3 regions of the Nissabacter sp. SGAir0207 genome follow, and region 1 is predicted to be linked to each of the others. Evidence: predicted binding sites of a transcription regulator. Region 1 holds the regulator's gene; each other region holds the start of a gene.
The links. Region 1 encodes PurR, which represses purine synthesis genes. Its sites were predicted from a motif close to CANGCAAACGTTTGCNTG; they were not measured.

Region 1 (7,346 bases):
ATGAGCACACTCTTTACCCCGTTGACCATTGGCGGGCGCACCCTGCCGAACCGAATCTTTATGGCCCCCCTCACCCGCCTGCGTAGCCAGGAGCCGGGCGATTTGCCGACTGCCCTGATGGGCGAGTACTACAGCCAGCGCGCCAGCGCCGGGCTGATTATTAGCGAGGCGACGCAAATCTCCCTGCAGGGCAAGGGTTACGCCGGCGCGCCGGGCATCCACTCCCCTGAGCAGGTGGCCGCCTGGCGCCAGATCACGGACGCCGTCCACGCGCGCGGCGGCCACATCGCCCTGCAAATGTGGCACGTTGGCCGCATCTCCCACACCTCGCTGCAACCGGGCCAGCAGTCGCCGGTCGCCCCCTCGGCACAGACCGCCGACACCCGCACCACGATCCGGGATGAACAGGGCAACCTGACGCGCGTTCCCTGCTCGCCGCCGCGCGCCCTGACCGTGGCCGAGATCGCCGAGGTGGTGGCACAATTCCGCCAGGCCGCCATCCATGCGCGGGAAGCCGGGTTTGACTATGTGGAGATCCACGCTGCCCACGGCTACCTGCTGCACCAATTCCAGTCGCCGGAGTCCAACCTGCGGGATGATCAGTATGGTGGCAGTGTCGAGAACCGCCTGCGCCTGACGCTGGAAGTCGTGGAGAGCGTGGTGGCCGAGCTGGGGGCTGACCGCGTTGGCATCCGCATTTCGCCGGTCGGTGCCGTCGCTGGCATGGGCAATGGCGAGCAGGAGGAGCAGGACGCGCTGACGCTGGTGGAGCAACTGAGCGCCCGCCAACTGGCCTACCTGCACATCTCCGAGCCGGACTGGGTCGGCGGCCGCCCCTATTCGGAGGCGTTGCGCAAGGCGATTCGCGCCCGCTATCAGGGGGTGATCATCGGGGCCGGCGGCTATACGCAGCAGAAGGCGGAACAGTTGATTGACGCCGGTTACGTTGATGCCGCCGCCTTTGGCCGCGACTACATCGCCAACCCGGATCTGGTGGCGCGCTTTGCCCAGCAGGCGCCGCTCAACCCACCGCAGCCAGAGACCTTCTATGGCGGTGGCCGTGAGGGCTACACCGACTACCCAACGCTGTGACTATCTGCATCACATTGAATTTATTCGCCTGCGAAGGCTATACTTAACTGTTTTTATCCATGCGGCGAACACCTCGCCGCGTGCCAACCTGTTATCAGAGGACTTTATGCGCTTACTCCATACCATGCTTCGCGTCGGTGACCTGCAACGCTCCATCGACTTCTACACCAAGGTATTAGGCATGCGTCTGCTGCGTTCCAGTGAAAATACCGAATACAAATACTCCCTGGCGTTCGTCGGCTATACCGAAGAGAGCGAAGGCGCAGTGATTGAACTGACCTACAACTGGGGCGTCGAGAGCTACGACATGGGGACGGCCTACGGCCACATCGCGCTGGGCGTGGATGATGTCGCAGCAACCTGTGACCAGATCCGCAATGCTGGCGGCAATGTGACCCGTGAAGCTGGCCCGGTCAAGGGCGGCACCACCGTGATCGCCTTTGTGGAAGACCCGGATGGCTACAAGATTGAGCTGATTGAAAACAGCCACGCTGGCAAAGGCCTCGGCAACTGATAGCTTCCCTGATCCTACGGGCGCGGCACGCCGTCGCCCGTCTTCTCCTGCGTATTGCCCTTCCCCTGCATCGGCCGCGAAAATTTGCCATAATGCGCGCTGAATTCGAACCTGATAAGAAACTGATGGCTGATAAAAGTGATCCCAACGCCCTGAGTGGCCGCTTCCGCGGGTTCTATCCCGTGGTGATTGATGTTGAAACCGCTGGCTTTAACGCCCGTACCGATGCCCTGCTGGAGATCGCCGCCGTGACGTTGCGCATGGACGACGACGGCTGGCTGACGCGTGATGAGGCGCTGCACTTCCATGTCGCCCCGTTTGAGGGGGCGGTGCTGCAACCGGAGGCGCTGGCCTTCAACGGCATCGATCCGCACAACCCGCTGCGTGGCGCGGTGAGTGAGTATGAGGCGCTGCACGCCATCTTCAAGATGGTGCGCAAGGGCATGAAGGAGCAGAACTGCAACCGGGCGATTATTGTGGCGCACAATGCCAACTTTGATCACAGCTTCCTGATGGCGGCCGCCGAGCGCGCCAGCCTCAAGCGCAACCCTTTCCACCCCTTCGCCACCTTTGATACCGCGGCGCTGAGCGGGCTGGTGCTCGGGCAGACGGTGCTGGCGAAAGCCTGCATCACCGCCGGCATCCCCTTTGACAGCGCCCAGGCGCACTCCGCGCTGTATGACACTGAGCAGACGGCACTGCTGTTCTGTGAGCTGGTCAACCGCTGGAAACGGCTGGGTGGCTGGCCGCTGGCAACGCCAGAAGCCGACGAGTAAAACAAAACGGGCGACCCTAGGGTCGCCCGTTTTCATTGCCACTGAGGTTGCCCCCGCGCCCGGATTACTGTTGCTCTTCCTGGGAACGGTGCTTCTCGGCGGTCTCTTTAATCAGCTGTTGCAGTTCGCCGCGCTGGTACATCTCTAGCACGATGTCACAACCGCCAACCAGTTCGCCATCCACCCACAGCTGCGGGAAGGTCGGCCAGTTGGCGTACTTCGGCAGCTCGGCACGGATGTCCGGGTTCTGCAGAATGTCCACATAGGCAAAACGCTCACCGCACGCGGACAGCGCCTGTACCGCCTGAGCGGAGAAGCCGCAGCTTGGCAGCTTCGGAGAGCCTTTCATGTACAGCAGGATCGGGTTTTCCGCGATCTGGGCCTGGATCTTTTCAATTGTCGTCATTGTCTTGCTTCCTCAAGCCATTGGCTGGCTATTACGCGTCACATCAAATCAGCAGTGGCCTATTGTAACGAGGGCGGCAACGGGATGAAAACACCATTTTTTGCAGGGTTTTCTTACACGCCCTAAATTCGTCGGCCTGACTGCTAACAATAATTAAACATATGTTAACAGTAACAGATCTGAACGATGAGGTTTATCGGAAAAACGCGTTGCCTCACTGTGCCGCCAGGCCGCTAACCGCTTGAGTTGCGGATAAAAGCAGCATATCCCCCCCCTGGTTTTCACTAATGAAAAAAGCTATTAACTTTTTCTGACAATATGAATTAGAATCAGGGGGTTTCATGCTTTTTTGTGCGGCAGGTTTCAGTAATACTGGGCCTCCATGGATGTTTGTCGGACACTTTTGGTAGCGTTGCCATGCGTTTACTCGTTACGCTTTTCGTTTTGCTTTTTACTCAGCTCTGTATGAATCTGGCGCATGCGTCGCCCCATGCGCGCACGTCGGCCGACCCCCGCAAGGGCCATGCCAGTGAGGCCAGGACGGATGACCGTAAAAAGCGCAAGCCGGTGAAAACCAGCGTAAAGAAAAAAGCCACCAGCCGCGATAAGGCTCAGGTGGTCAAGGTCACGACCAAAAGCGGTAAAACGCGCAAAACCGCCTCCACCCACCTGGTCAAGGTGACGCCGCCGAAAAAGGGCTACAAAAAAGGCTATGGCCGCCAGCGCCTGCCCGGCCACGAGGCCAAGGCCGTGGAGAGCGGCCCGCTGGCACTCAGCCCGGCGCATAAAAAGCGCTACCAGAAAGCCAAGCAAACGGCGATGACCAAGCTGATGAAGCAGGTAGGCAAGCCCTACCGCTGGGGCGGCACCTCCCCCACCACCGGTTTCGATTGCAGCGGACTGGTCTATTACGCCTATAAAGATGTGATGAAGATCCGCCTGCCACGCACCGCCAACGAGATGTACCACCTGCGTGATGCCGCACCGGTCAAACGTGGCGAGCTGGAGAGCGGCGATCTGGTCTTCTTCCGCATCGCCAACCGTGGCGCGGCCGACCATGTTGGCGTCTATCTCGGCGATGGCAAATTTATCCAGTCGCCGCGCACCGGCGAGGACATCCGCATCAGCTATCTGGACAATGACTACTGGCAAGACCATTACGTCGGCGCCCGCCGCGTGATGACCCCCAAGACCGTACGCTGACCACCGCGAAACAAAAAAGACGCCCAAGGGCGTCTTTTTTGTTTCTGGTGCAGGCGGGTTAGCCCAAAACAGCGGTAAAGCTAAAGGCAATGATCACGGTGAGCGCTGCCACGGTGGTGCATAGCGACAGTTTCAAATTGGTATCCATGTGTTCTCCTGAATAACGCACACAAAACCACAATGTTTGTATGAGTTCCCATATTCTCACATTATGGCAGGCAATGCCTATCGCGTTGTGATGCGCAACGGGATAATTTTCTGCTTCCCCTTTGCGCAAGAATAGGGGAAAATTCGCGGTTTACACACTGCGTACCCGGCCACGGCTGCAATGCCCCACCGCTCCCCAGCGAAGATGACCGTCCTCTCCCCCTAGAATTCACTGCATCTCTTACGGTGGGCAGAAGAATAAACGCAGGCAAACGATTAACATTATAGTTACGTGCTGTAACACGTACTTTCAGGAGTCACTTTTCCCATGGCCACGATTAAAGATGTCGCCAAACGTGCTGGCGTGTCCACCACCACCGTGTCACACGTTATCAACAAAACACGTTTCGTCGCTGAAGAGACGAAGGCGGCGGTCTGGGCCGCCATCAAGGAGTTGCACTACTCCCCAAGCGCCGTGGCGCGCAGCCTGAAAGTCAACCACACCAAATCCATCGGGTTGCTGGCGACCTCCAGTGAGGCCCCCTACTTCGCTGAGGTGATTGAGTCCGTGGAGAACAGTTGCTACAGCAAGGGCTATACCCTGATCCTCTGCAACTCCCACAATAACCTCGACAAGCAGCAGGCTTACCTGGCGATGCTGGCGCAAAAGCGCGTCGACGGCCTGCTGGTGATGTGCTCTGAGTACCCGGATCAGCTGATCGGTATGCTCGAGGAGTACCGCAACATCCCGATGGTGGTGATGGACTGGGGTTCAGCACGCAGCGACTTTACCGACTCCATCATTGATAACGCCTTTGAGGGCGGCTACATCGCAGGCCGTTACCTGATCGAGCGCGGCCACCGCGACATCGGCATCATCCCCGGCCAGCTGTCACGCAACACCGGCGGCGGCCGCCATCAGGGTTTCCTGAAGGCGATGGAGGAGGCGAATATTACTGTGCGCCCGGAGTGGGTGGTACAGGGTGATTTTGAGCCGGAGTCCGGCTACAAGGCGATGCAGCAGATTTTGGTGCAGAAGCAGCGCCCAACGGCGGTGTTCTGCGGCGGCGACATCATGGCGATGGGCGCCATCTGCGCCGCCGACGAGATGGGCCTGCGCGTGCCGCAAGACATCTCGGTGATTGGCTATGACAACGTGCGTAACGCGCGCTACTTTACCCCGGCGCTGACCACCATCCACCAGCCGAAAGAGCGCCTTGGCGAGAGCGCTTTTGCCATGCTGTTGGATCGCATCACCAGCAAGCGTGAAGACCCGCAGACCATTGAAGTGCGCCCGAAACTGGTGGAGCGTCGCTCCGTGGCCGATGGCCCCTACCGCGACTACCGCCGTTAATCGGCCAGCCGGGGCCATGCGCCCCGTTTTTTACTCCCCACGCAACCACTCCCGGTTCAAGGTTTCGCTGTCCCCCAGATAATCCAGCAGCCAGCTGAGCGCCGGCGAGGCGCGCGCCTGATCCCAGGTCAGGCAACAGGCGCTGTCCGGGAAGGGTTGCGCCAGCGTCAGCAGCACCAACTCTCCACGATCGATCAGCGGTTGCGCCATGTGCGCCGGAATCATCCCCACGCACAGGCCAGCCAGCAGGCAATCCAGCGCGCTGGTCCAGTCTGGTGCCACCAGCCGCCGTTGGTTATCCAGCGTCCAGGTATCGCGCTTCGGCAGGGTGCGGGAGGTGTCCTCCAGACAGAGGGCTGGCCACGGGCGTAACTGCTCATCCGCCAACGGGCCGGGCAGTTGTGCCAGCGGATGGGTACGGCTCACCACACAGCGCCACGGCAGAAAGCCCATGTCGCGGAAGCGGTAGCTGCCGCCCACCGGCACGGCGCGGGTGGCCCCAATCGCTGCATCCACCCGTCCATCCGCCAGCGCATCCCAGACGCCGTTAAACACCTCCGGCGAGATCAGCAGCTCCATATCGGGAAACTCGCGGTAGAAATCGAGCACTAGCTGCCGGGTGCGATCCGCACGCACCACCCGATCCACCGCCAGATTGAGCTGCCCACGCCAGCCATTGGCCGCCTGTTGGCACTGGCGACGCGCGGCCTGCATTTTTTTGATAACACCGCGCGCCTCCTCAATAAAAACCTGCCCGGCTTCGGTAATTGCTACATCACGGTGGCGGCGCTCAAACAGTTCCACCGCCAGCCACTGTTCCAGCTGGCGCACGGTGTAACTGACTGCCGAGGGCACCCGGTGCAGCTCCTGCGCTGCCGCGCTAAAGCTGCCGGTACGCGCCACGGCGTCCACCACCTCCAGCGAATATTCTGACCACATGGCGCGGCCCCCCTGTTTCTGCTTGCAAAATTTTTCACAGCATGGCGCAAATTTTAACGTTTCACAATGCCCCGGCTGCTCCAGTAGAGTGCACACCGCTATGCGTTTTTCTTATCACCTGCTAACAAACCATAGGGATTTGCTATGACCCACTCCCCTCTTTTCATGCTCTATCTGGCCGGACTGAGCGTGCTTGGCTTTTTGGCCACTGACATGTACCTGCCGGCCTTCGCCCAGATGCAGGCGGATCTTTCGCTGACGCCCAATGCCATCAGCGCCAGCCTGAGCCTGTTTTTGGCCGGTTTCGCCTGCGCCCAGCTGATCTGGGGGCCGCTCTCTGACCGCATCGGCCGCAAGCCCGTGCTGGTGCTGGGGCTGTTGATGTTTGCCGTCGGCTGCGCCGGGATGCTGTGGGTGCAGGATGCGCGCCAGCTCTGGCTGATGCGCTTTGTGCAGGCGGTGGGGGTCTGTTCGGCGGCCGTAAGCTGGCAGGCGCTGGTGGTGGAACGCTGCACGGGCGAGCAGGCGAAACGGGTGTTTGCCACCATTATGCCGCTGGTGGCGCTGTCACCGGCGCTGGCCCCGCTGCTGGGTGCCTGGCTGCTGAACCACTTTGGCTGGCGCGCCATCTTCCTGGCGCTGCTCGCCATCACCCTGCTGCTGCTGGTGCCAACGCTGCGGCTCCAGCCTGCCAACCGGCCGGGCACTGATCACCCGGCCCCCAAGGTAGGGATGCTGGCGCTGCTCGGCTCCCGCGTCTTTAGCGGCAACGTGCTGATGTATGCCGCCTGCTCGGCAGGCTTCTTCGCCTGGCTGACCGGCTCGCCCTTCATCTTGCACGCCATGGGCTATGGCGCGGATGCCATCGGCCTGAGCTACGTGCCACAGACCTTTGCCTTCCTGATTGGTGGGTTT
Region 2 (7,346 bases), 1.1 Mb from region 1:
GGTGACGCCCTGCTCCGCGAGGGATTTGCCAGCCATCACGCGCGCCGCCACTTTCGCCAGCGGTACGCCGGTCGCCTTGGAGACGAACGGCACGGTACGCGCCGCACGCGGGTTGACCTCAATCAGGTAGACCTCGTTCTCCTTCACCGCGAACTGCACGTTCATCAGGCCGCGCACCTGCAACTCGAAGGCCAGCTTCTCGACCTGCTGGCGCATCACATCCTGAATCTCCTGGCTCAGGGTGTAGGCTGGCAGGGAACAGGCGGAGTCGCCGGAGTGCACGCCCGCCTGCTCGATATGCTCCATGATGCCGCCAATCAGCACGCGCTCGCCGTCGCAGATGGCATCCACGTCCACCTCTACCGCGTCATCAAGGAAGCGATCCAGCAGCACCGGCGCGTCGTTGGAGACGGAGACGGCGTTCTGGAAGTAGCGCTTCAGATCCACTTCGTCGTAGACAATCTCCATCGCCCGGCCGCCCAGCACGTAGGAGGGGCGCACCACCAGCGGGTAGCCGAGGGTCGCGGCCTTCTCTACTGCCTGCTCGGTGGTGGTGACGGTGGCGTTGGCTGGCTGCTTCAGGCCGAGGCGGTTGACCGCCTGTTGGAAGCGCTCACGGTCTTCGGCGCGGTCAATCGCATCCGGGCTGGTGCCGATGATTGGCACGCCCGCGGCTTCCAGCGCACGCGCCAGTTTCAGCGGGGTCTGGCCGCCGTACTGCACGATCACGCCCTGCGGCTGCTCGAGGCGCGCAATCTCCAGCACGTCTTCCAGCGTCACCGGCTCGAAGTAGAGGCGGTCAGAGGTGTCGTAGTCGGTGGAGACGGTCTCCGGGTTGCAGTTGACCATGATGGTTTCGAAGCCATCCTCGCGCAGCGCCAGCGAGGCGTGCACGCAGCAGTAGTCGAACTCGATGCCCTGACCGATACGGTTCGGCCCGCCGCCCAGCACCATCACTTTCGGGCGGTCGTTGGTCGGGTTGGACTCGCACTCCTCCTCATAGGTGGAGTACATGTAGGCGGTGTTGGTGGAGAACTCCGCCGCACAGGTGTCCACGCGCTTGTAGACCGGGTGCAGCTGGTAGCCGTGGCGCAGCTTGCGGATTTCGCTCTCGGCCACGCCAGCCAGTTTCGCCAGACGCGCGTCGGCAAAGCCCTTGCGCTTTAGCTGGCGCAGGAAGTCAGCGGTCAGGATGTTGATGCCACCCTCGGCCACCTTCTCTTCCAGACGCACCAGCTCTTCAATCTGCACCAGGAACCAGCGGTCAACGTTGGTCAGGTTGAACACGCCGTCCACGGACATGCCAGCGCGGAAGGCGTCCGCGATGTACCAGATACGCTCCGCGCCCGCGTCTTTCAGCTCGCGGCGGATTTTGGTCAGCGCCTCTGGTTCATCCAGGCTCACCTGCGGGTCGAAGCCGGTGGCGCCCACTTCCAGTCCACGCAGTGCCTTTTGCAGCGACTCCTGCTGGGTGCGGCCAATCGCCATCACTTCACCCACGGACTTCATCTGGGTGGTCAGGCGGTCATTTGCGCCCGCGAACTTCTCAAAGTTGAAGCGCGGGATCTTGGTGACGACGTAGTCGATGGATGGCTCGAACGAGGCCGGGGTCAGGCCGCCGGTGATGTCGTTCATCAGCTCATCCAGCGTGTAACCCACCGCCAGTTTCGCCGCCACCTTGGCAATCGGGAAGCCGGTGGCCTTGGAGGCCAGCGCCGAGGAGCGCGACACACGCGGGTTCATCTCGATGACGATCAGGCGGCCGGTTTTCGGGTTGACCGAGAACTGCACGTTGGAGCCGCCGGTTTCGACGCCAATCTCACGCAGTACCGCCATCGAGGCGTTACGCATGATTTGGTACTCTTTGTCGGTCAGGGTCTGCGCCGGGGCGACGGTGATGGAGTCACCGGTGTGGATGCCCATCGCATCAAAGTTCTCAATCGAGCAGACGATGATGCAGTTGTCATTTTTGTCGCGCACCACCTCCATCTCATACTCTTTCCAGCCAATCAGCGACTCGTCAATCAGCAGCTCATTGGTCGGTGAGAGGTCGAGGCCGCGCTCGCAGATCTCTTCGAACTCTTCACGGTTGTAGGCGATGCCGCCGCCGGTGCCGCCCATAGTAAAGGAGGGACGGATGATGCAGGGGAAGCCCACGTCGTCCGCCACGGCCAGCGCCTCTTCCATGGTGTGCGCAATGCCGGAGCGTGCGGTGTCGAGGCCAATCTTCTTCATCGCCTGATCGAAGCGGCGACGGTCTTCGGCCTTGTCGATGGCGTCGGCGGTGGCACCAATCATGGTGACGCCGAACTCCTCCAGCACGCCCTGACGCTCCAGCTCCAGCGCGCAGTTCAGCGCGGTCTGGCCGCCCATGGTCGGCAGCACCGCATCCGGGCGCTCTTTTTCGATGATTTTGCGTACCACTTCCCAGTGGATCGGCTCAATGTAGGTCGCGTCGGCCATCTCCGGGTCGGTCATGATGGTCGCCGGGTTGGAGTTCACCAGAATGACGCGGTAGCCCTCTTCGCGCAGCGCCTTACACGCCTGCGCGCCGGAGTAGTCAAATTCACAGGCCTGGCCAATCACGATCGGGCCGGCGCCGAGAATCAGGATGCTTTTTATATCTGTACGTTTTGGCATGGTAAGTCGCTCCTGATTATTTGGCGGTAGAACGGTAGGTCTGGATCAGTTCGATAAAGTGATCGAACAGCGGCGCCGCGTCGTGCGGGCCGGGGCTGGCTTCCGGGTGACCCTGGAAGCTGAAGGCCGGTTTGTCAGTGCGGTGGATGCCCTGCACCGTGTGGTCGAACAGCGAGGTGTGCGTGATGCGCAGCGTCGCTGGCATCCCCTCTTCATCGACGGCGAAGCCGTGGTTCTGGGCGGTGATCATCACGGTATTGTTGTCATGGTCTTTGACCGGATGGTTGCCGCCGTGGTGGCCGAGCTTCATTTTGCGCGTCTTCGCGCCGCTGGCCAGCGCCAGCAACTGGTGGCCGAGGCAGATGCCGAACACCGGCACCTCAGTCTCGAGGAAGCGCTGGATGGCAGTGATGGCGTAGTCGCACGGTGCCGGGTCGCCGGGGCCGTTGGAGAGGAAGATGCCATCCGGGTTCATCGCCAGCACCTCGTCCGCCGGGGTCTGCGCCGGTACGACCGTCAGGCGGCAGCCGCGATCCACCAGCATCCGCAGGATGTTGCGCTTCACGCCGTAGTCATAGGCCACCACATGGAAGGGCAGATCCGCGGCCTCTTTGGCCTCCGGCAGCTCGCCCTCCAGTGACCAGCTCCCCTGCTGCCAGCTGTAGCTCTCTTTGGTGCAGACCTCTTTCGCCAGATCCATGCCGTTCAGGCCGGGGAACGCCTGCGCCTTTTGCAGGGCCAGCGCCGCGTCTGGATGGTCGCCAGCGATGATGCAGCCATTCTGCGCCCCTTTCTCACGCAGCAAGCGGGTCAGCTTGCGGGTGTCGATATCGGCGATGCCCACGATGTTCAGGCGCTTGAGGTAGTCCGAGAGGGTCTCTTCACAGCGGTAGTTGCTGGCGATCAGCGGGAGGTCGCGGATGATCAGGCCTTGCGCGTGGACGGTGGAGGATTCTTCGTCGGCGGTGTTGGTGCCGACATTGCCGATATGGGGATAAGTGAGGGTGACGATCTGGCGGGAATAGGAGGGATCAGTGAGGATTTCTTGATAACCGGTCATCGACGTATTGAAGACCACTTCCCCCACTGCCGTACCTTCGGCCCCGATGGCCCGACCGTGGAATTGGGTTCCGTCTTCCAGAACCAACAGCGCTGACTTAATCAAAGCATCCTCCAGGAATAATCAATCATTATATTTGCATATTAATTCAGAATTGACGCCCTAAATCAATGCAAAAATCACTGCGAGAGCTAATTTTTGGCAAATTGCGCGCATTCTAATGATGCCCCCTACCTTTGTCTACCAGAAACACGCATTTTTACCCCTATTTCTCTTCATTCAGCAGAAATGCAGCCTTAGCCAGCCAAAAAAGGGGGATAAGTGGGGTGGGTAAACGGTTGCGACACTTTTCCGCAGAAAAAAAGCGGGGAGGCTGCCCGCTCAGGGTGAACTTTGAGCAATTGCAACATGAAAAACGGGATTGCAGAGGGATAATTATATTTTATTTAATCAATAACTCAAAATCACTCACAACCCCATTAAAATTTAGTAATTAACTAAAAAAATCTTAAAATACATATCTATAAAAATAGATAACTTAATTTTAATAATCTAAAAAAATGGCAAAATCCCTGACTTAACCCACATAAAAACCACATTCACTAGAAAAATACACCCCAAGTTACGCCATCCCATTTATTTACCATTATGTAACCTAATCGCCAGTCATCGCTGCCCTGACAGCCCCTTTTGCCCCTGAAAAAGCGCGCTTTCTCCGGTGTTAGCGTGAAAACCGTGGGGAGATGCCCCAGCGCTTTTTGTTGCTTTTCTCAGCCCGACCGAGGGCCAGAAAGCTGCTTTTTTCACCCGCTTCGCTTAACCCCTGCCCACTGGACGCTGGCTGGCCGCAGGGCGGGCGGGCATCGGCCATTTTTCACCTCCTGAACCGCTATGCTGTAGGGGGTGCATAGTTATTCTGCCCTTGGGTGTCAACTGAAAGCCACAGAGGCCACGAATGACGCACGCTGGTGGCCGGGTCAGGCACTGGGGTCAGGGATGCCTCCTGTCTCTGGCTGCACTTTCTTTGTGAGCTGCCTCACAGCCGGGGCGACAACGTGCCGCATCTCCCGGAATCTGCTGGGTTAATCGCGTTTACCACCCTTTCGTAAAAAAGTTAATCGATTAACCTAGCGCTGACCAGATTTCACCCATGCGGCAGGAGGAGTGATGATACTAAGCAGCATAACGGCCGAGAGCCTCATTGTGCTGGATGCGCCCTGGGACAGCCGGGCGGTGATCCTTGAGGAGCTAAGCCAGCGCCTGCTTGAGCAGGGAAAGATCGCTGACCGGGCGCAGTTTCTGGAGGCGGTGTGGCAGCGCGAGGCGCTCTCCGAGACTGGCTTTGAGCAGGGTGTCGCCCTGCCCCACGGCAAGTCGCCGGTGGTGACGGCCCCGGCGTTTGCCGTGGCGCGGCTGACGCAGCCGGTGGCCGACTGGCCAACGATGGATGGCGAAAACCGGGTGGATCTGGTGTTCCTGCTGGCGGTGCCGCAGGGGGACAGCGACGGCCATATCCGTTTGCTGTCGGCGCTGAGTCTGGCGCTGATGGAGGAGGATCGCGTGCAGGCGCTGAAAACCGCCACCAGCCCGCAGGCATTCCTCACGCTGCTCGACAGCGCCAGCGCCGACGCCACGCCAGTGAGCGCGCCCAGCCGTACGCTGGTCGCCATCACCTCCTGTCCGGCCGGTATCGCCCACACCTATATGGCTGCCGAGGCGCTGGAGCGGGCGGGCGCGGCGCGCGGCATCCAGATCCATTGTGAAAAACAGGGCGCGAGTGGCACCGAAGGGGAATTGACGGCGGCGCAGATTCGTGACGCCGAGGGGGTGATCTTTGCCGCCACCCTGCCGCCCAAGGGACGGGGGCGCTTCCACGGCAAGCCCTACGTCTCGGTGCCGGTCTCCGCGCCGTTGAAGGATGCCGACGGCGTGATTGACCGCCTGTTGCAGCAGCCCGATGGCGTAGTAACCGAGGCGCACGCGACGGAGCCACCGCCGCGCAGCGGCCTCACCCTCTCCGGCCGCCTCTACCAAGGCGTCTCCAGCGGCATCTCCTATATGATCCCGGTGATTGTCGCCGCCGGGCTGATGATGGGCATCGGCCAGTTGCTCGCCAGCGCCTGCGGCATCACGGACATTGCCAACGCGCAGTATGCCACCGCCGATCGGTGGACGGTGACGATGGCCCACTGGCTGTCGCTGTATGGCGCGATGATCATGAAGTTTATGTACCCGGTGTTCGCCGCCTACATGGCGTGGAGTCTGGCCGACCGGCCGGGCCTGATGCCGGGCTTTGTCGGCGGGGCCTTCGCTGGCGGGCTGCACTTCACCTTCTGGTCGGTGCCCGGCGGCGTGCCCTCCGGCTTTCTGGGCGCATTGATCCTTGGCATGGCGGCCGGGCTGATCGCCGACACCCTCAACCGGCGCATCCACCTGCACCGGCATTTGCAGGCGATGAAGCCGATGCTGATTGTGCCCGGCCTGACGGTCATCGCCCTGTTCCTGCTCAACTTCTACTTTGTCGATCCGGTGTTTGGCGGCCTTAACCGGGCGTTGCAGGCGTTCATTACCGCGCACGGCAACTCCAGCGCCCTGACGCTCGCCGTGATCATCGCCTCCCTCACCGCCTTCGATTTAGGAGGCCCGGTAAACAAATCCGCCGGGGCGATCGCCATTGGGCTGGCGGCTGACCACATCTTCCCGCTGACGCCACGGGTGCTGGCGATTGTCATCCCACCGATCGGCATCGGCCTCGCCACCCTGATCGACCGCTTTCTGGTGCACCGCCGGGTGTTCGACGAGAGCCTGCGGGTCACCGGCACCACCTCGCTGATCCTCGGCTTCCTCGCCATTGGCGAGGGGGCGATCCCCTTTATGCTGAAAAACCCGCTGATCACCATCTCCCTCAACATGCTGGGCGCGGTGCTCGGCGCGGTGATCGCCATCCTGCTTGGCTCGGTGCAGTGGTATCCGCTGCCCGCCATCTGGGGCTGGCCACTGGTGCAGAACCTGCCCGCCTACCTGTGCGGCATGGTGACCGGGATTGCGTTCATCGCCATCAGCAATGTCTTTCTGCGTTTCTATCTGATTAAGCGCGGCCTGTTGACCGTCAATGACCAGGAGGGGTCATGAAGCACACGCACGTTTATGTTGTCCCGCACTGCCACTGGGACGCCGAGTGGTACTTTACCTGCGAGGACTCCCACATCCTGCTGGTGGAGAATCTCGACTACCTTCTCGACCTGCTGGAGCAGCGCGAGGATTTCCCCAGCTACACCTTCGATGGGCTGGCGATTGTGCTGGAGGAGTACCTGCGGGTACGGCCAGAGAACGCCGGGCGGCTGGCGGCGCTGATCGGCCAGCGCCGGCTGTTGGTCGGCCCCTGGTACACCCAGTGCGACTCGCTGCTGATCCGCACCGAGTCTTTGATCCGCAACCTGCAATATGGCATCCGCACCGCCGAGCGCTTCGGCCACAGTATGGACATCGGCTACCTGCCGGACATCTTCGGCCAGCACGCCTGGCTGCCTGCCATCTTCACCGACCTTGGCATCCACTACTGCGTGCTGCAACGCGGCGTCTATACCGAGCAGCTCAAAGGCGATCTTAACTTCTGGTGGCAGTCGCCCAACGGCAAGCGTATCGC
Region 3 (7,346 bases), 650 kb from region 1:
GGACTTTGATTCCAATAGATATAATTTTTGAAGAAGTTTTTCATACTTGGAAAGCGCAAGCTTGCATATTTCTAAAGAAATAAAAAATTCATGACAAAAAAATAAATAATTAATTCAATTAAAAAAACAGGCGCGCATTCTATTATTAACTTACATTGCTACATTATAAAATTATTTTTTACTATTTATTAATCAGCGATCTTATAATTTTTGATTGATTACAGCTAAAACTTTGTAAAAAGTGCAATTAGGAAATTCTAGATTCTTAAAAATTCCTTGTAACAATTTTTCTATAAAAGAGCAAAAAATTGCTAAACGTACAAAAGAGATGGCACGCCCTACAGGATTCGAACCTGTGACCTACGGCTTAGAAGGCCGTTGCTCTATCCAGCTGAGCTAAGGGCGCATGGTGATGCGGCTGCCACGGGGCAGTGGGCTGGAATTATACCCACCCTCCCCAACGAGTCAACGAAATCGCAGCGGAAAGCTGCCGGACGACGATTCCATGTACAACTCAAGGAGATAACGCCCGGCCGCCGGCGGCTTTTGGCGCGGGGTGCGCCAATTTATCTCCACGCAGCGCCTGACAGCGCGCCTGGCTTCTGACAGAATAGGCGCACTCCCCTGCATAATGACTTTTGATGGATTTCCCACTGATGGCAGCAACAATTATTGACGGTAAAACGATTGCGCAGCAGGTTCGAAGCGAAGTAGCGGCGCGTGTGCAACAACGTCTGGCTGAGGGCAAACGTGCGCCCGGCCTGGCGGTTATCCTGGTTGGCGAGAACCCTGCCTCGCAGATCTATGTCGGCAGCAAACGCCGCGCCTGTGAGGAGGTGGGGTTCCTCTCCCGCTCCTACGACCTGCCGGCCAGCACCTCCGAGGCCGATCTGCTGGCGTTGATCGATAAGCTGAATAACGACACCGCCATCGACGGCATTTTGGTGCAACTGCCACTGCCCGCCGGCATCGATAACGTCAAGGTGCTGGAGCGCATCAGCCCGGACAAGGATGTGGATGGCTTCCATCCCTATAACGTCGGCCGCCTGTGCCAGCGTGCGCCGAAGCTGCGCCCCTGCACCCCGCGCGGTATCGTCACGCTGCTGGAGCGCTATGACATCGACACCTTCGGCCTGAATGCCGTGGTGGTGGGCGCGTCCAACATCGTTGGCCGCCCGATGAGCATGGAGCTGCTGCTGGCAGGCTGCACCACTACCGTCACCCACCGCTTCACCAAGAACCTGCGTCACCATGTCGAGAACGCCGATCTGCTGGTGGTGGCGGTTGGCAAGCCGAACTTCATCCCCGGCGACTGGATCAAACCGGGCGCCATCGTGATCGATGTCGGCATCAACCGGCTGGAGAGCGGCAAGGTGGTCGGCGACGTCGATTTTGATGCGGCAGCCGAGCGCGCGGCCTTCATTACCCCGGTGCCGGGCGGCGTTGGGCCGATGACGGTAGCAACATTGATCCAAAATACCTTGCAGGCATGTGAGGAGTACCACGACAATAACGCCGGTTAACCCTTAGGTGCCGCCGCACGGCGGCACACTCATGCATGTATACGCGTCCGGCGCGTTAAGTCAGGAACAGATGGACATTTTTAATCTCGAAAAACACCCGCACGTTGAACTGTGCGATCTGCTGAAATTCCAGGGCTGGTGCGAAAGCGGTGCCGCGGCCAAGGCCGTGATCGCCGACGGGCTGGTGAAAGTAAACGGTAAAGTGGAAACGCGCAAGCGCTGCAAAATCGTGGTTGACCAACAGGTCGAGTTCGATGGCGCTACCGTGGTGGTGAAGCCGTAACTGGCCCCGCCCGTTGAGGCCAGCGGGCAATAAAAAAGGCGACGTCGATACGTCGCCTTTTTTTATGGTCGAACGTTACTTGCGGCGCCAGGTGGTGCCCTGCGGGCCATCCTCAAGGATGATGCCGAGCGCGGTCAGCTGGTCACGCGCGGAGTCAGCCAGCGCCCACTCCTTGGTGGCGCGCGCGTCGTTGCGCTGTTTGATCAGCGCCTCAATCTGCGCCACGTCGTCTTCATCCGCTGCCTGCGCCCCACCCTGCAGGAACTGCTCCGGCTCCTGCGACAGCAGGCCCAGCACGCCCGCCAGAGTACGCAGCTCGGCAGCCAGTCCGTTGGCGGCCGCCGGGTTCTCACCCTTCAGGCGGTTCACCTCACGCGCCATGTCAAACAGCACGGAGTAGGCCTCTGGCGTATTGAAGTCATCATCCATCGCCTCTTTGAAGCGGGCGACAAAGACTTCGCCGCCAGCCGCGGTGGCGCTGGCATCGGTGCCGCGCAGCGCGGTGTAGAGGCGCTCCAGCGAGGTGCGCGCCTGTTTCAGGTTGTCTTCGCTGTAGTTGAGCTGGCTGCGGTAGTGACCAGACATCAGGAAGTAGCGCACGGTCTCGGCGTCGTAGTAGCCCAGCACGTCACGCACGGTGAAGAAGTTGTTGAGGGACTTCGACATCTTCTCGCGATCGACCATCACCATGCCAGAGTGCATCCAGTAGTTCACATAGGGGCCGTCGTGGGCGCAGGTGGACTGGGCAATCTCATTCTCATGGTGCGGGAACATCAGGTCAGAGCCGCCGCCGTGGATGTCAAAGTGGTGGCCGAGCTGCTTGCAGTTCATCGCCGAGCACTCGATGTGCCAGCCGGGGCGGCCCTCGCCCCACGGTGAAGTCCAGCTCGGCTCGCCCGGCTTGGACATCTTCCACAGCACGAAGTCCATCGGGTTGCGCTTCACGTCAGCCACTTCGACGCGCGCGCCAGCCTGCAACTGATCCAGATCCTGGCGTGACAGCAAACCATACTGTGGGTCGCTGTCGACAGCGAACATCACATCGCCATTGGCGGCAACGTAGGCGTGGTCACGCGCCACCAGCTGCTCGACCAGCTCAATGATCTCAGCGATGTGGCGAGTGGCGCGCGGCTCCTCGTCTGGGCGCTGGATGTTCAGCGCATCAAAGTCGGCGTGCATCTCGGCGATCATGCGATCGGTCAGCGCATCGCTGCTCTCGCCGTTCTCATTGGCGCGTTTGATGATCTTGTCGTCAATGTCGGTGATATTGCGCACATACTTCAACTTGTAGCCGCTGTAGCGCAGGTAACGCGCCACCACGTCAAAGGCGGCGAAGGTGCGGCCGTGGCCAATGTGACACAGGTCGTAAACGGTAATCCCACACACGTACATGCCAACATGGCCGGCATGGATAGGCTTGAATTCCTCTTTTTGGCGACTCAGGGTGTTATATATCTTTAGCATCGGGTCATTCCGTGGTTTACATGTGTGGTTGGCAATAAAAAGGGGTAAAACGTCGAGATGGTTACCGCCGAAAGGCCTATTGAACCTTGAACGCCCGGTGTTTGCAACATCCCGCGCCCGGCCTCTGCATAAGCATATCAGCAAATTGGGCCACCGTGCCGGCTGCTGACTCCGCCCGCGGGTTTATGTTATAACAGCCCTCTATTGTGCCGCCGCCCGGCGGGGCACCTCTCCAATCAAGCAGGATGAATAATTATGGTTACTTTCCACACCAATCACGGTGACATCGTCATCAATACCTTCGCCGACAAAGCGCCGGCCACCGTTGAAAACTTCCTGAACTACTGCCGTAAAGGCTTCTACGACAACACCATCTTCCACCGTGTTATCAACGGTTTCATGATCCAGGGCGGTGGTTTTGAGCCGGGCATGAAGCAGAAAGCCACCGACGCACCGGTGAAAAACGAAGCCAACAACGGGCTGAAAAACACCCGTGGCACCCTGGCGATGGCGCGTACCAACGATCCGCACTCCGCGACTGCCCAGTTCTTCATCAACGTGGTGGACAACGACTTCCTGAACTTCCGCGCGGAAAACTCTCAGGGTTGGGGCTACTGCGTGTTTGCCGAAGTGGTTGAGGGCATGGACGTGGTTGACAAGATCAAGGGCGTCTCCACTGGTCGCAGCGGTATGCACCAGGACGTGCCGAAAGAAGATGTGGTGATCACCAGCGTGACCGTCGGCGAGTAAGGCCACCAAGACGGCATGACCACGCTTTTTATCGCTGATCTGCATCTCTGCGAACAGGAACCGGCAATCACTGCCGGTTTTCTGCGTTTTCTGGCCGGTGAAGCGCGCCGTGCGGACGCACTCTACATTTTGGGTGACCTGTTCGAGGCGTGGATTGGCGATGACGATCCGCAGCCGCTGCATACCCAGGTGGCGCAGGCGTTGCAGGCGCTCACGGCGCACGGGGTGCCCTGCTACTTTATCCACGGCAACCGGGATTTTCTGGTCGGTAAGCGCTTTGCCCGCGCCAGCGGCATGACGCTGCTGCCAGAGGAGCAGGTGCTGGACCTTTATGGCCGCCGGCTGCTGGTGATGCACGGCGATACGCTCTGCACCGACGACGAAGGCTACCAGCGCTTTCGCAAAAAGGTACGCAACCCACTGATTCAGCGCATCTTCCTCAGCCTGCCGTTACGTTGGCGGCTCAAGATTGCCAGCAAGATGCGCGCGGACAGCCAACAGGCCAACCAGAGCAAATCGATGGCGATCATGGACGTCAATCCGCAGGCGGTGGCCGCTGTGATGCAGCGCCATCAGGTGAACTGGCTGATCCACGGCCATACTCACCGCCCGGCCATCCATACGCTGGCCCTGCCGACGGGCGAGGCACACCGCGCGGTGCTGGGTGCCTGGCACCATGAGGGCTGGATGATCGCCGTGACGCCGCAGGGCGTGGATCTCTCCCGCTTCCCCTTCTGATTTTACGCTGGCACCCCACTGTGGAAGCGGAACTGCTCATCCGGCGAGAGGATCAGCTCTGCTTCAATCCTGCCCAGCTCCTCCACCCGATCGCTGATGTCCGTACCGGCATACTGTTGGGCGAGTGACAGATAGTCCTGATAGTGGCGCGCCTCTGAGCGCAGCAACGAGACGTAGAAGCGGCGTAGTTCATCATCAAGGTGCGGCGCGATGGCGGCGAAACGCTCGCAGGAGCGTGCCTCAATGTAGGCACCGATGATCAACCGATCCACCAGCAGCCCCAGCTCATCCTGATGGCGCACATGTTTCAGCAAGCCATTGGCATAGCGCGACGGCGACAGCATCACATAGGCCACATTGCGCCGCGTCATGATCTCCACCACCTGCTCGAAGTGGTGCAACTCCTCACGCGCCAGCCGGGCGGCGCAGATCAGCAGCTCGGTGCGATCCAAGTAGCGCGTCATCAAAGACATCGCCGAGGCGGCGGCCTTCTTTTCACAGTTGGCGTGGTCGATCAGCAGAATATCTTGCTGGGTGAGCGCCACGTCAATCCAGCGGGCCGGAGTGGCGCAGTGCAGGAACTCCTGAATCGGTGCCAGCAGGGACTCCATCATAATCGTTGTCCTATTAGGGTCATTTTGCGGCCATTATACAAATTACCCCCGATTTTCGCAGCCTGCCAGCGCTACGCAACCGTTTTCCTTGCCCGCAGGCCATGCTATGATTTGCGCCCTCTCCGCCAGAAACAACCGCTCTGGCGACGCTTGCATATTCACAGGAGCACTACAGGCATGTCATCCAACCTTTCCCCGGCAAAGATCGCCATCGTCATGGGGTCCAAGAGTGACTGGGCCACCATGCAGTTTGCCGCTGAAATCCTCACCACGCTGAATGTCGCCTTCCACGTTGAGGTGGTCTCTGCCCACCGCACCCCCGATAAGCTGTTCAGCTTTGCTGAGCAGGCGGCGGGCAATGGCATTGATGTGATCATTGCTGGCGCGGGCGGCGCGGCGCACCTGCCGGGAATGCTGGCAGCGAAGACGCTAGTGCCGGTGCTGGGCGTGCCGGTGCAGAGCGCGGCACTGAGTGGCGTGGACAGCCTGTACTCCATCGTGCAGATGCCGCGCGGCATCCCGGTTGGGACGCTGGCGATTGGCAAGGCGGGCGCGGCAAACGCGGCGCTGCTGGCGGCGCAGATTGTGGCGCTGCACGATGCCGAACTGGCCAGCCGTCTGGCGGCCTGGCGTCAGGCGCAGACGGACGAGGTGCTCAACCATCCCGATCCGCGGGAGGAGGCATGAAGCCGGTTTGCGTACTGGGCAACGGCCAGCTTGGCCGGATGCTGCGTCAGGCGGGCGAGCCGCTGGGGATCGCCGTCTACCCGGTTGGGCTGGATGCCGAGCCAGAGGCGGTGCCGTTCCAACAGAGCGTGATCACTGCTGAAATTGAGCGCTGGCCGGAGACCGCCCTCACCCGCCAGCTCGCCGATCACCCGGCGTTCGTCAACCGTGACATCTTCCCGCGGCTGGCTGACCGCCTGACGCAGAAGCAGCTGCTGGACCAACTTGGGCTGGCGACCGCGCCGTGGCAACTGCTGGCGGCCGCCGAGGAGTGGCCGCAGGTGTTCAGCACGCTGGGCGATCTGGCGATCGTCAAGCGCCGCGTCGGTGGCTATGATGGCCGCGGCCAGTGGCGCCTGCGTCCCGGCGAGGAGCCGAGCCTGCCTGCGGAGTGCTACGGCGAGTGCATCGTTGAGCAGGGCATCGCCTTCTCCGGCGAAGTCTCGCTGGTGGGCGCGCGTGGCCACGACGGCACCATGGTGTTCTACCCGCTAACCCACAACCTGCACGAAGAGGGCATCCTGCGCACCAGCGTCGCCCTGCCCGCGCCAGACGCCGCGCTGCAACAGCAAGCGGAGTCGATGCTGTCGGCGATCATGCAGGAGCTGGGCTACGTCGGCGTGATGGCGATGGAGTGCTTCGTGGTGGAACAGGGGCTGCTGATCAACGAATTGGCCCCGCGCGTCCACAACAGCGGCCACTGGACGCAGAATGGTGCCTCCATCAGCCAGTTCGAGCTGCACCTGCGCGCCATCCTTGGCCTGCCGCTGCCGCAGCCGGTGGTGAGCGCCCCCGCCGTGATGGTCAATCTGATCGGCACCGACGTTAATCTGGCGTGGCTTGGCCTGCCGCTGGTCAACCTGCACTGGTATGAGAAAGAGGTGCGGCCGGGCCGCAAGGTGGGCCACCTCAACCTCAGCGACCCGGATCGCGACGCCCTGCGCCAGACGCTGGCGGCGCTGGTGCCGCTGCTGCCGCCAGAGTACCAGAGCGGCATCAGCTGGGCGCAGGCCACCTTGTAGCCCATAAAAAACCCCAGCCAGGCTGGGGTTCTTTTTTGGCTAGCCTTCGTAATGTCGGAACAGCGCTCGTCCACGCAACAGCCGCACGCCTAGCCAGCCCCCGCACAGTGACAGCAGCAGCGCGCTTAGCAGCGGCAGCAGCCACCACAGCATCAGGTTCGACTCCCACGGGAAGTCAAACACCCGCGTCTGCAACAGCCACAGCGCCGCCTCTGCCCCGACCACC

Region 2: carA (glutamine-hydrolyzing carbamoyl-phosphate synthase small subunit) is a predicted target of PurR. The motif match lies at 4,028-4,045, and genes of this name have one in related genera.
Region 3: purE (5-(carboxyamino)imidazole ribonucleotide mutase) is a predicted target of PurR. The motif match lies at 5,445-5,462, and genes of this name have one in related genera.

Annotation. Positions count from the first base shown of each region.
Region 1 covers NZ_CP028035.1:2,157,131-2,164,476, forward strand. Annotated here, with positions in the region: gene C1N62_RS09365 (alkene reductase) at 1-1,092, shown strand; gene gloA (lactoylglutathione lyase) at 1,199-1,606, shown strand; gene rnt (ribonuclease T) at 1,699-2,382, shown strand; gene C1N62_RS09380 (Grx4 family monothiol glutaredoxin) at 2,447-2,788, opposite strand; gene C1N62_RS09385 (C40 family peptidase) at 3,206-3,991, shown strand; gene C1N62_RS09390 (YnhF family membrane protein) at 4,050-4,139, opposite strand; gene purR (HTH-type transcriptional repressor PurR) at 4,467-5,492, shown strand; gene punR (DNA-binding transcriptional activator PunR) at 5,523-6,431, opposite strand; gene punC (purine nucleoside transporter PunC) at 6,576-7,346, shown strand, end outside.
Region 2 covers NZ_CP028035.1:3,256,823-3,264,168, forward strand. Annotated here, with positions in the region: gene carB (carbamoyl-phosphate synthase large subunit) at 1-2,640, opposite strand, end outside; gene carA (glutamine-hydrolyzing carbamoyl-phosphate synthase small subunit) at 2,657-3,805, opposite strand; gene C1N62_RS14590 (fructose-specific PTS transporter subunit EIIC) at 4,868-6,832, shown strand; gene C1N62_RS14595 (glycoside hydrolase family 38 C-terminal domain-containing protein) at 6,829-7,346, shown strand, end outside.
Region 3 covers NZ_CP028035.1:2,805,649-2,812,994, forward strand. Annotated here, with positions in the region: gene C1N62_RS12460 (protein kinase) at 1-83, shown strand, start outside; tRNA gene C1N62_RS12465 (tRNA-Arg) at 330-406, opposite strand; gene folD (bifunctional methylenetetrahydrofolate dehydrogenase/methenyltetrahydrofolate cyclohydrolase FolD) at 657-1,523, shown strand; gene ybcJ (ribosome-associated protein YbcJ) at 1,594-1,806, shown strand; gene cysS (cysteine--tRNA ligase) at 1,882-3,270, opposite strand; gene ppiB (peptidylprolyl isomerase B) at 3,526-4,020, shown strand; gene lpxH (UDP-2,3-diacylglucosamine diphosphatase) at 4,036-4,758, shown strand; gene C1N62_RS12495 (tRNA-(ms[2]io[6]A)-hydroxylase) at 4,761-5,372, opposite strand; gene purE (5-(carboxyamino)imidazole ribonucleotide mutase) at 5,550-6,059, shown strand; gene purK (5-(carboxyamino)imidazole ribonucleotide synthase) at 6,056-7,120, shown strand; gene ybbP (putative ABC transporter permease subunit YbbP) at 7,160-7,346, opposite strand, start outside.